DNA from 2 places in the Phreatobacter oligotrophus genome. Region 2 is predicted to be linked to the other one. Evidence: predicted binding sites of a transcription regulator. Region 2 holds the regulator's gene; the other holds the start of a gene.
The links. Region 2 encodes LexA, which represses DNA repair genes until DNA is damaged. Its sites were predicted from a motif close to TGTTCNNNNTGTGTTCNG; they were not measured.
Positions count from the first base shown of each region.

Region 1 (5,738 bases), on a different contig from region 2:
CTCGCCATAGCCGAACTTGAGGTGGAACACCCGGTCACCCGGCCGGTAGCGCGAGGGCTCGCCGGTCGACTTGGCGACGAGCTCGCCATCGATGGTCTTGCCGCCGCCCGAGCGGTCGGTGAGCCGGCCCTGGAAGCCGCCGCGCCCCTCGGCATAGCTTGATCCGAAGGCCTGGCTCCCCGTGCGACCGGTGAATCGCGCCTGCGCCTCGTGCAGGGAGCGCTGCGCCTGGGCGCGCAGCCAGCCGGGCGTCGAATAGCTCGACGAGAAGCTCTCGACCTTGTCGAAGCGGCTCTGGCCGAAGCCGCCGCGGCCCATGCCGCCATAGCCCGAGGTGCCGAGCCCCTCGCTGATCTCCACATGGGCCGAGGGAAGGTCGTTGACGAAGCGGCTGGGCACCGTCGACTGCCAGAGGCCGTGAATGCGCCTGTTGCCGGCAAAATAGATCTTCGCCCGCCGCCGCGCGCGGGTGATGCCGACATAGGCGAGGCGCCGCTCCTCCTCGAGACCGGCGCGGCCGTTCTCGTCGAGCGAGCGCTGGTGGGGAAAGAGCCCCTCCTCCCAGCCGGGGAGGAACACCGTCTCGAACTCGAGCCCCTTGGCGGAGTGCAGGGTCATGATCGACACCGCGTCCTCGGTCTCGGCATCGCCGCGCGCCTCGGTGACGAGGGCGATATGCTCGAGGAACCCCGAGAGGTTCTCGAACTCCTCCATGGAGCGCACGAGCTCCTTGAGGTTTTCCAGCCGCCCCGCACCTTCCGCGGTCTTGTCCTTCTGCCACATCTCCGTGTAGCCGCTCTCGTCGAGCACGAGCTGGGCCAGCTCGGAATGCGGCATGGCCTCGATCTGTCCGGCCCAGCGGTCGAACTGCTCGGTGAGGTCCTTCAGCGCACGGCGCACCTTGGGCTTCAGCTCCTCGGTCTCCACCAGCACGCGGGCCGCCTGCATGAGCGGCACGCCGTTCGCGCGCGCGAAGTCGTGGAGCTGCTGCAGCGTCGCGTCCCCGAGGCCGCGCTTCGGCGTGTTGACGATGCGCTCGAAGGCGAGATCGTCCGAGGCCTGCGCGACGCAGCGCAGATAGGCCAGCGCGTCGCGGATCTCGAGACGCTCGTAGAAGCGCGGGCCGCCGATGACACGGTAGGGCAGACCGATGGTGATGAACCGGTCCTCGAACTCGCGCATCTGGAACGAGGCGCGGACGAGGATCGCCGTTTCGTTCAGCAGGTGGCCGGAGCGCTGCAGCTGCTCCAGTTCCTCGCCGATCGAGCGCGCCTCTTCCTCCGAATCCCAGACCGAGGTCAGGGTCGGCTTCTCGCCATCCTCGCCGTCGGTGAACAGCGTCTTGCCGAGGCGGCCCTCGTTGTGGGCGATGAGGTGGGAGGCGGCCGCGAGGATATGGCCGGTCGAGCGATAATTGCGCTCCAGCCGGATGACGGTGGCGCCCGGAAAGTCCTTGTCGAAGCGCAGGATGTTGTCGACCTCGGCGCCGCGCCAGCCATAGATCGACTGGTCGTCGTCGCCAACGCAGCAGATGTTCTGCGGCCGGCCCTCCTGGCGCTGGGCAAGGAGCCGCAGCCAGAGATACTGGGCGACGTTCGTGTCCTGGTACTCGTCGACGAGGATGAAGCGGAACTTGCGCTGATACTCCGCCAGCACTTCCGGGTTCTCGCGGAACAGGCGGATGGCCTCCAGGAGGAGATCGCCGAAATCGACGGCGTTGAGCACCTTCAGCCGCGCCTGGTAGTCGGCATAGAGCTTCAGGCCGAGGCCGTTCGCATAGGACGCCGCCTCGCCCGCCGGCACCTTGTCGGGGGTCAGCGCGCGGTTCTTCCAGCCGTCGATGGCGGAGGCGAGCATCCGCGCCGGCCAGCGCTTCTCGTCGATGTTCTCGGCCTGGATGAGCTGCTTGAGCAGGCGGATCTGGTCATCCGTGTCGAGGATGGTGAAGCCCGGCTTCAGCCCGACGAGTTCGGCATGGCGGCGCAGGATCTTCACGCCGGTCGCGTGGAACGTGCCGAGCCAGGGCATGCCCTCCACCGCCTCGCCGACGAGGTGGGCGATGCGCTCCTTCATCTCGCGCGCGGCCTTGTTGGTGAAGGTGACGGCGAGGATCTCGGAGGGATAGGCGCGGCGCTGGGAGAGGATATGGGCGATGCGGGTGGTGAGCACCCGCGTCTTGCCGGTGCCGGCGCCGGCGAGGACCAACACCGGGCCATCCAGCGTCTCGACCGCCGCGCGCTGCTCCGGGTTGAGCCCGCTGAGATAGGCGGCGGCCGCCTGCTGCCCACGCGCGGCCATGGCCCTTTCGGCAAGGCTCGGCTGGCGGAAGGCGGCAGGGTCGGTCATGGGCGGGGAATGTTCCGATTCGGTTCTCGTCCAAAATGGGGCCTCAGGCGCCCAAAGCCAACCCGAGGTCCGAAAATGCAAAAGGCCGGCGTCGCCGCCGGCCTGTCGCGAACAGAAAGAGGGGCACGATCAGCGCAGAACGATGACCCGGGTACCGACACGGACGCGGTTGTAGAGATCGATCACATCGTCATTGGTCAGGCGGAAGCAGCCCGAGGACACCGCGGTACCGATCGTGTGCGGCTCGTTCGAGCCGTGGATGCGGTAGAGCGAGGAGCCGAGATACATGGCGCGGGCGCCGAGCGGATTGTCCGGACCACCGGCCATGAAACGCGGCAGGTCGGGGCGGCGGCGCAGCATCTGGGCCGGCGGACGCCAATCCGGCCACTCGGCCTTGCGGGTGATGGTCTGGTTGCCGCCCCATGAGAAGCCCGGACGGCCGACGCCGACGCCATAGCGGATGGCGGTGCCACCAGCCTGGACGAGATACAGGCGGCGCTCCTGGGTGTTGATGACGATCGTGCCCGGGGCATAGCGACCGGAGAACTGCACGGTCTCGCGCGGAATGGCCGAGACGCCGGCCGACGGACGCGGGCCACCATCGGTCCGCGGGCGCATGGTCATCGGGCCACCGGTGGCCGGGTCGAAGATGACCTGGTCGCCATAGCCGAAATTGACGGTCTGCGCCTGGGACGCTGCGCCGGAGAAGGCGAGCGCCGCAAGGGCAGCAAGAACGGGCAAGAAGCGCCGCATGAGGGAACCCCGAAGTTGTGCGCGTCGGTGGGCGGCACGGCATGTGGCACCCGACCGTCGCGAAACGGACGAATCGATAGAGCGTAACCATCTACCGCTGCGCAATGGCATGGCAGACGCACACCCCGTCGCGCCATGATTTGCCATGCGGGTGTGACCCTGACGCAACGATCGACCCGGCATGACGGACCGGGCCCCTTGAAAATCCTGCGTAGTTCTCCGGAGAACGGTCACGGCCCCGTGATCGGCAGTGCCCCCGCTCCACGCCGCATCTGCCTCTCGCATTCCGCGCCCGGAAGGCTCATATAGCCGGCATGTCCACGATACCTGACATCACCCACGGCGCCGACGACATTGTCGTGCCTTTCCAGGTTGAAGAAATCGATCTGCGCGGCCGCGTCATCCGTCTCGGCCGCTCCGTGTCGACCATGATCGATCGTCACGGCTATCCCGCGCCGGTGGCCCGCGTCCTCGCCGAGGCGACCGCCCTCACCCTGCTGCTCGGCTCCGGCCTCAAGTTCGACGGCCGGCTGATCCTTCAGACGCAGACCAACGGCCCGGTCCGCATGGTGGTGGTCGACGTCGCCACGCCTGACCGCGTCCGGGCACTGGCCCGCTTCGATGCCGAGGCGGTCGATGCCGCCATCGCCGCCGGCCATGCCGAGCCGGCCGCCCTCCTCGGTGACGGCCAGCTGGTCATGACCATCGACCAGGGCGGCGACATGCAGCGCTACCAGGGCATCGTCTCGCTGGACGGCCAGGGTCTGGAGAAGGCGGCGGACCAGTATTTCCGCCAGTCCGAGCAGATCGACACCCGCGTCCGCCTCGCCGCGGCCGAGGAGTTCGTCGCCGGCGACGAGGGCCTGACCCGCGCCTGGCGCGCCGGCGGCGTGCTCGTCCAGCACCTGCCCAAGGCCTCGACCGGCCATCGCGACCTCGATCCGGGCGATGCCCCGGATGGCACCGCCATCCCCGAGCCGGACGAGGCCTGGGCCGAGGCGCGCGCCCTCACCGACACGATCGGCGACGACGAGCTCGTCGACCGCAACCTGTCGCCGGAGCGGCTGCTGTTCCGCCTGTTCCACGAGCGTGGCGTCAGGGTGTTCGACGCGCAGGACGTGCGCGAGCACTGCACCTGCTCGCGCGACCGCATCAACGGCATCATCCGCAGCTTCTCGGGCGATGAACGCCGCGACATGGTCGAGGACGGTGCGATCACCGTCACCTGCGAATATTGCTCGACGAGCTATCGCTTCGCGCCGGGCGAGTTCGACCTCGCGGAGTGAGGCGTCAGCCCTCCCGCTGGAATCGCCGGAAGGTGCCGACGCCCTCGGCGATCGGATTGCCCTTGTCGTCCTCGCACCGGATGGTGACGAAGGCGACGCTCTTTCCGCCGCCCGTGCGGGTGGCGGTGACCTTGAGCGTGCCCTCCCGCGCCGTGCCGAGATAGTTCACGGTCAGCGACAGGGTGACACCGCGGCCGTCGACCGCATCGGGGTCCTTCGGCGGGCCACCCAGAGCCGCATAGCCGCCAGCCGAGTCCATCAGCGTCGCGACGAGGCCGCCATGCAGGCCGCCCCCGCGGTTCATGAACTCCTCGCGCACCGGGCAGAGCATGACGGCGTGGCCGTCGCTCCACTCCACCACCTCCCAACCGATGAGGCGATGGAAGGCGCTGTGGCGGTCGCTCGGTCGGACCGCGGCCGGTGCTTCACCCTCGCTCATGCCTATGCCCCCTCGTTACGGCGGCGGACCATGTCGCGGCGCAGCGACGGAGGCAAGGTCGCACAGACGGGCTCAACCTCGTTCGATTGACGGAGATGCACGGGAGGCGGACCCGCCAAGATCCCGGGCCATCGCCTCGAGCCCCGCTACCATCGACGGTGAAGCCTCGGACTGCCTGAGCCGCGCGGCGTGCCGCCTCAGCGCCGCCGCAACATCCCGCGGCTGGTGCCGCCGGCTGGCCAGCGCCACCTCGGTCAGCACGCGGACCCGCTCCAGCACCTCCTGCTCGCCGGGCGTGGCGAGGCCCGCGGCGGGGCGATCCTCCGGCCAGACAATGCCCCCATGGGCAGTCTTCTCCCAGTGGAACGGGCGCGACCAGAGCTGGCGCAGCGCCATCAGCGCGGCAAGGCCCATGGCGAGCCAGACCACGGGCAGGAGCGGCAGCCACGGCAGCAGGCCGGAGCGCCCGCCCCGGACCAGGCCGGCCGCGAGGAAGACGAGGCTGCCGCCATAGCCGGCGGCAAAGACGAGGGCCGCCGCGCCGAGCCAGGGCGGCGGTCCCTGCAGCGCCCAGCCGGCCGTCAGCGCCACAAGCGCGACGAGATGGACGGGCGCGGCGAGCAACGATCCGGCCAGCGTCGCGCCGAGGGCCAGGCAGCCGCCTATGCCGAGCTCCCGGCGAAGGCGCAGCGGCCGGCGCGCAAGGACGGCGAGCGTCTGCATCCAGCCCTTGAACCAGCGGGCGCGCTGGCCAAGCCAGCCGGCGAGGGTCGCCGGCGGCTCCTCCCGGGTCGGCGTGGTGATCGTGCCCGTCGCAAAGCCATGGCGCGCGAGGCGAAAGCCGAGATCGGCATCCTCGGTGACGTTGTAGGGGTCCCAGCCGCCGGCCGCGACCAGGGCGGACCTGCGGAAAT
Region 1 is NZ_PZZL01000007.1:173,266-179,003, forward strand. It holds gene C8P69_RS16480 (ATP-dependent helicase) at 1-2,346, opposite strand, end outside; gene C8P69_RS16485 (L,D-transpeptidase) at 2,476-3,099, opposite strand; gene C8P69_RS16490 (Hsp33 family molecular chaperone) at 3,414-4,385, shown strand; gene C8P69_RS16495 (PaaI family thioesterase) at 4,390-4,824, opposite strand; gene C8P69_RS16500 (glycosyltransferase) at 4,897-5,738, opposite strand, start outside.
Region 1: C8P69_RS16480 (ATP-dependent helicase) is a predicted target of LexA. The motif match lies at 2,357-2,374, and genes of this name have one in related genera.

Region 2 (5,738 bases):
GTCGGGGAGGGGGCGAAACGGGAGACGACGGTCATGATTCTTCCGAAGAGGACAGGGCGGGCCGGGCGCGACTAGGCTTCTGGCCGGAAAGCGCGTCGGCTTAGCATGCCGGCACGGGAATGGGGAGCGCCCTGTGGTGAGCGGCCACGCGTCGTCCGGCCCGTCGGTGAGCGCCCTGCCGGGAGGTGGGCGGTGAGGCCGCGCGCGAGGGCACTCGCCATTGCCGCCGGCATGCGTGCCGCGGCTGGCACGCGTCACGGGCTCGGCCTTGAGGCGATCGGCGCGCGGCTGTCGGGATGGTGGGCGCTGGAGCTGGAGCGCGGGCGGGCCTTCCTGTTCCTGCCCGTGGCGATGAGCGTTGGCATACTGTTGTACTTCGCCGCGCCCGATGAACCCTCGCTTGCGGCGGCGATCCTGCTCGCTATCGCCACAGCGTCGGCGGCGATCGTCCTGCGGCGGCATCACGGGCCCGCGCTGGCCATGACCGCGATTGCGGCGGTCGCTCTCGGTTTCGCGGCAGCGGCGACACGGACTGCGTGGGTCGCCCACCCCGTGCTGCGAACCGAGACCCAGTCGCTGACCGTCTCGGCCTGGGTGGAGGCGGTGGAGCGGCGGGAGAATGGCGACCGGCTCACGCTGCGGGTCCGCAGCCTGACGCCAGCGCCCGATCCGGCGCCGGACCGCATCCGCGTCACCAGCCGGACTGCGACCGGGGTCACCACCGGTCAGGCGGTGGTGTTGACGGTGCGGCTGCGCCCGCCGGCCGATCCCGCCGCCCCCGGCCAGTATGACTTCAGCCGTGATGCCTGGTTCGCCGGCTACGGCGCCACCGGGTTCATCATCGGCCAGGTCCGGGCGGGGGAGGTGGGCGAGATGCCCTCCGGCGTCATGCTCCGGGCAAGGCTCGACGCGGTGCGCCAGGCGATCAGCGACCGCATCCGCTCGGCCATCCCCGGCGCGTCCGGCGCCATTGCCGATGCTCTGGTGACGGGTAAGCGCGACGGCATCCCGGAAGGCCTGAACGAGGCCATGCGCGCGGCCGGCACCTATCACATCCTGTCGATCTCCGGCTTTCACATGGCGCTGGTGGCGGCCCTCATCTTCGGCATCGTGCGCGGTGGCCTCGCCCTCGTGCCGTCCATCGCCCTGCGGCACCGCGCCAAGGCCTGGGCCGCCTTCGTCGCCCTGGTGGTGGCGACCATCTATCTCGTGATTTCCGGCGCCGAAGTCGCGACGCAGCGCTCGTGGATCATGATCGCCGTGGTCCTTCTCGGCGTCATGCTCGACCGCGGCGCGCTGACGCTGCGCACGCTCGCCATCGCCGCGCTCGCCGTGCTGCTCGTCGCGCCCGAAAGCCTTCTCGGCCCGAGCTTCCAGATGTCCTTCGCCGCAACGCTGGCGCTCATTGCCGGCTATGTGTCGCTGCGGCCCTTCGCCGAGGCGCATGCCGATGCCCCAGCCGGCATCGGCCGCATGCTGCTCATGGTCACGAATGGGGTCGCGGGCCTTGCGACCAGTTCCTTCGTCGCCTCACTCGCGACGACCCCTTACGCGGCGCACCACTTCAACACGGTGCATCTCTACGGCGTTGCCGGGAACCTCCTCGGCGCCCCGGTCATCGAGTTCTTCGTCATGCCGCTGGAGATCCTGGCGCTGATGCTCTGGCCCTTCGGCTGGGACAAGCCGGTCTGGGCCCTGGCGGGGCTGGGCGTCGACCTCTTCGTGCGGATCGTCGAATGGGTCGCCTCCTGGCCGGGCGGCAAGGTGATCGTGCCGGAGACCCGGCCGTCCGCGCTGCTGGTCCTGTCGCTGGGGCTGGTGCTGGTCGCGGCGCTGTCGACGCCGCTGCGCTGGATCGGGGCGCCGCTGGTGCTGGCCGGCCTCGCGGCCGCTCCCCATGGCAAGCCGCCGCTCGCGCTTGTCGACGGCGACGGCACGACGGTCGCCGCCCGCGCGCCGGACGGAACGCTCCGGGTCGTCTCGCGGCGCGGCAGCCGGTTCGCCGTCCAGCGCTGGCTGCTGGCGGAGGGCGACCGGCGCAATGCGGCGGAGGAGAGCCTGCAACAGGGGGTGCGGTGCGACGGCCTCGGCTGCGCCATGCCGCTGGCGGGCGGCGGCCGCATCGCCGTGCCGCTTCATCCCGATGCACTGGCCGATGATTGCCGCGAGGCGCGGCTGGTGGTGACGCGCTTCGCGGTTCCGCACGGGTGCGGCGCCGTGGTGCTGAACCTTTCGGCGATCCCCTCGACCGGCGCCCTTCGGCTGCGCCACGAGGCCGGATCATGGCAGGTGGAGACAGCACGCCTCACATACGGGACGCGACCCTGGCACCGGGCGCCGCCCAAGGGAGCGATGCCGCCGGTGCTGCAAGGGCCCCATGCGGCGTTACCCCAAGCGCCTGCACCGCCTCCGGCGGCCGACATGCCCGAGGAGGGCGACGCAGAGCCGCCGCGCTGAGCCGTCAGTAGCGGCGGATGAGGCCGACGAGCTTGCCCTGGATGCGCACCCGGTCGGGACCGAGAACGCGGGTCTCGTAGGCTGGATTGGCGGCTTCGAGGGCGATGGAGGTGCCGCGCTTGCGCAGCCGCTTCAGCGTCGCTTCCTCGTCATCGATCAGCGCCACGATGATGTCGCCGGTCTCGGCCGTGTCGCCCTTGCGGATCAGGGCGATGTCCCCTTCGAGGATGCCGGCCTCGATCATCGAATCGCCCCGCACCTCCAGGGCGTAATGCTCGCCGCGGGAGATGAGCTCCGGCGGCACCGAGACCGTCGAGATGCGCTGCTCCACCGCCTCGCGCGGCACGCCGGCGGCGATGCGGCCCATCAGCGGCACGGCGACCGGCATGACCGTGTCGTCATCAACCGGTTGCGGCCGGGAGCGGCCGAGCGAGCCTTCGATGACGCTCGGCGAGAACTTGCCGCGGGCGGTGGCGGGACCGGCCGACTGCTCGGGCTGGCGGATGATCTCGAGGGCGCGGGCGCGGTTCGGCAGGCGGCGAATGAAGCCGCGCTCCTCTAGCGCCGTGATGAGCCGGTGGATGCCGGATTTGGACTTCAGGTCGAGGGCTTCCTTCATCTCGTCGAAGGAGGGGGGCACCCCGGTCTCCTTCAGCCGCTCCTGGATGAAGCGAAGAAGCTCGTGTTGCTTGCGCGTCAGCATCGGATACCGCCCCTGAGTGTCACCGGCCCGAATCGAACGAACAGACCATGAACAATCACTATCTGTTCTATGTGTGTTCTGCAACCGTTGAGATTTCGTGAAGGCCTAGCGCGGCAGGCGGACGACGCGGCAGGGCTCGCCCGCGCGGGCCGCCGGCGCATGGGGCGGGCGCAGGATCAGCGCGTCGGCTTCGGCGAGGACGCGGATCATCGAGGAGTCCTGGACCGGGAAGGGCGTGGCGACGAGGCCGTCCGCCGATGTGGTCAAGCGGGCACGCAGGTGATCGGCGCGCAGGTCATTGGCTGGGACGTCAGAACCGAGAATCGCGGCCTCGGTCGCCGGTCCGTCGACGGCACGTCCCGCGAGGCGGGCAATGAGCGGTTCGAGGAACAACATCGCGCAGACGAAGGAGGCGACAGGGTTGCCGGGCAGGCCGAGCAGCCGCGTTTCGCCGAGATCGGCCATCATCAGCGGCTTGCCGGGGCGCATGGCGATCTTCCAGAAGCCGAGCTCCCCGCCCTCGTGGCGGATCACGTCCCGCATGAGGTCGTACTCGCCGACCGATGCCCCGCCGGAGGTGACGAGGATGTCATGGCCCTCGCTGCGGGCAAGGCGCACCCGGGCGAGGGTTGCATCGAGCCGGTCGGGGGCAATGCCGAGATGGGTCACGTCCGCGCCTGCACGGCGCGCCATCGCGGCAATGGCAAGGGCATTGGACGAGACGATCTGGTTCGGGCCCGGCGCGGTGCCGGGCTCCACCAGTTCGTCGCCGGTCGAGAGGATCGCGACCCGCGGCCGACGGTGGACCGGCACGGATGCGTGGTTCATGGCGGCGGCGAGGGCGAGGCTGCGCGGGTTCATGACAGTGCCCGCGGGCAGGACGCTGACCCCTGCGGTGAAGTCGAGGCCGCGGCGGCGGATGAACTGGCCGGGTCGTGCCGTGCGGTCGATGATCACAGCGTCGCCGTCGCGTGCGGTGTCCTCCTGCATGATGACCGCGTCGGCGCCGGGCGGAATCGGTGCACCGGTGAAGATGCGCACCGCTTGTCCCGTCCCGACCTCGCCGCCGAAGGCCCGCCCAGCCGCGGCCTCGCCGATCACCGTCAGGCGGCCGGGCAGGTCGGATGCGCGGAGGGCATAGCCGTCCATGGCGGACATGTCGTCCGGCGGCTGGCTGCGGGACGCCAGGAGATCGCGGGTCAGCACGCGGCCGTCGCAATCGCCCACCGGGATCCATTCCTCGGGAAGGGGTGATGCGCCGTCGAGAACGCGCGCCAGGGCCTCTTCGACGGGGAGGAGGCCGGCCATGGTCACTCCGCCCGGAACGTGCCGGAGGCGCCGCCTGTCTTTTCGAGAAGCTGCACCGCCTCGATCCGCATGCCGCGGTCGACGGCCTTCACCATGTCGTAGACGGTGAGGCAGGCGACGGAGACGGCGGTCAGCGCCTCCATCTCGACGCCGGTCTGGCCGGAGACCTTCACCGTTGCGGTCACGTGGACACCGGGGAGGGATTCATCCAGCACCACGTCCACGGCGACCTTGGTCAGCAGCAGGGGGTGGCAGAGCGGGATGAGTTCATGAGTGCGCTTCGCCGCCATGATGCCGGCGAGGCGGGCCGTGCCGAGCACGTCGCCCTTCTTGGCATCGCCGGCCCGCACGATGGCGAGGGTCTCGGGCTTCATCACCACGCGGCCGGTCGCCACGGCGGTCCGGTCCGTCGCCGGCTTTGCCGAGACATCGACCATGTTGGCCTGGCCGCTGGCGTCCAGATGAGTGAGCGTCGTTCCCTGTGCCATGACCTGCCCTTAGCCGCTGGCGCGGCGCGCCGCAACGGGCCGCGCGGCGGGTTGTTCAGCTCGCGGCCGCGGGCTGTGCCTGCTCGGCGGCGGCCTGCCGGATCGCGCCGGCGATCGTCTGCGGATCCTCGGCCCCGGCAATGCCATAGCGACCGCCGACGATGAAGAAGGGAACGCCGGTGATGCCGATCTTCTGCGCCGAGGCGATGTCGCGCTCGGTCCGCTCGATATCGGCATCGCTGGCGAAGAGCTCGGCAAGAAGCGCCGGGTCGAGGCCGGCGTCAGCGCCGATCTCGGCGAGCACGGCGGGATCGGAGAGATTGCGCCCCTCGACGAAGAATCCCTTGAACAGCGCCTCGACCACCGCGCCCTGCGCGCCGCCGGCGCGGGCCCAGAGGATCATGCGATGGGCGTTCAGCGTGTTGGGGGCCACCTCGATGGCGTCGAAGTCGAAGGCGATGCCCTCATCGGCGCCGATGCCGGTCAGCCGCTCGTGGATCTGCCGGATGCGCTCGGGATCGCCGAACTTCTTGAGCATATAGGCCTTGCGCGGCTCACCCTCGGCGGGCAGGTCGGGCGCCAGCTGGTAGGGCCGCCAGCGGATGTCGACCGCAATGTCCGGAACCAGTTCCAGCGCCTTTTCGAGCCGCCGCTTGCCGACGAAGCACCAGGGGCAGACGACGTCCGATACGACATCGATCGTCAGGGTGGGGGCAGGGGTGGCGTCCATGGGCGGGCTCCCGGAGGAAAGCCGCCAGTTTAGTACCCCGCGGCGGCCCGCG
Region 2 is NZ_PZZL01000004.1:130,946-136,683, reverse strand. It holds gene gltX (glutamate--tRNA ligase) at 1-35, opposite strand, end outside; gene C8P69_RS10425 (ComEC/Rec2 family competence protein) at 193-2,457, shown strand; gene lexA (transcriptional repressor LexA) at 2,462-3,160, opposite strand; gene C8P69_RS10415 (molybdopterin molybdotransferase MoeA) at 3,266-4,468, opposite strand; gene moaC (cyclic pyranopterin monophosphate synthase MoaC) at 4,471-4,956, opposite strand; gene C8P69_RS10405 (DsbA family oxidoreductase) at 5,012-5,686, opposite strand; gene C8P69_RS10400 (AMP-binding protein) at 5,716-5,738, opposite strand, start outside.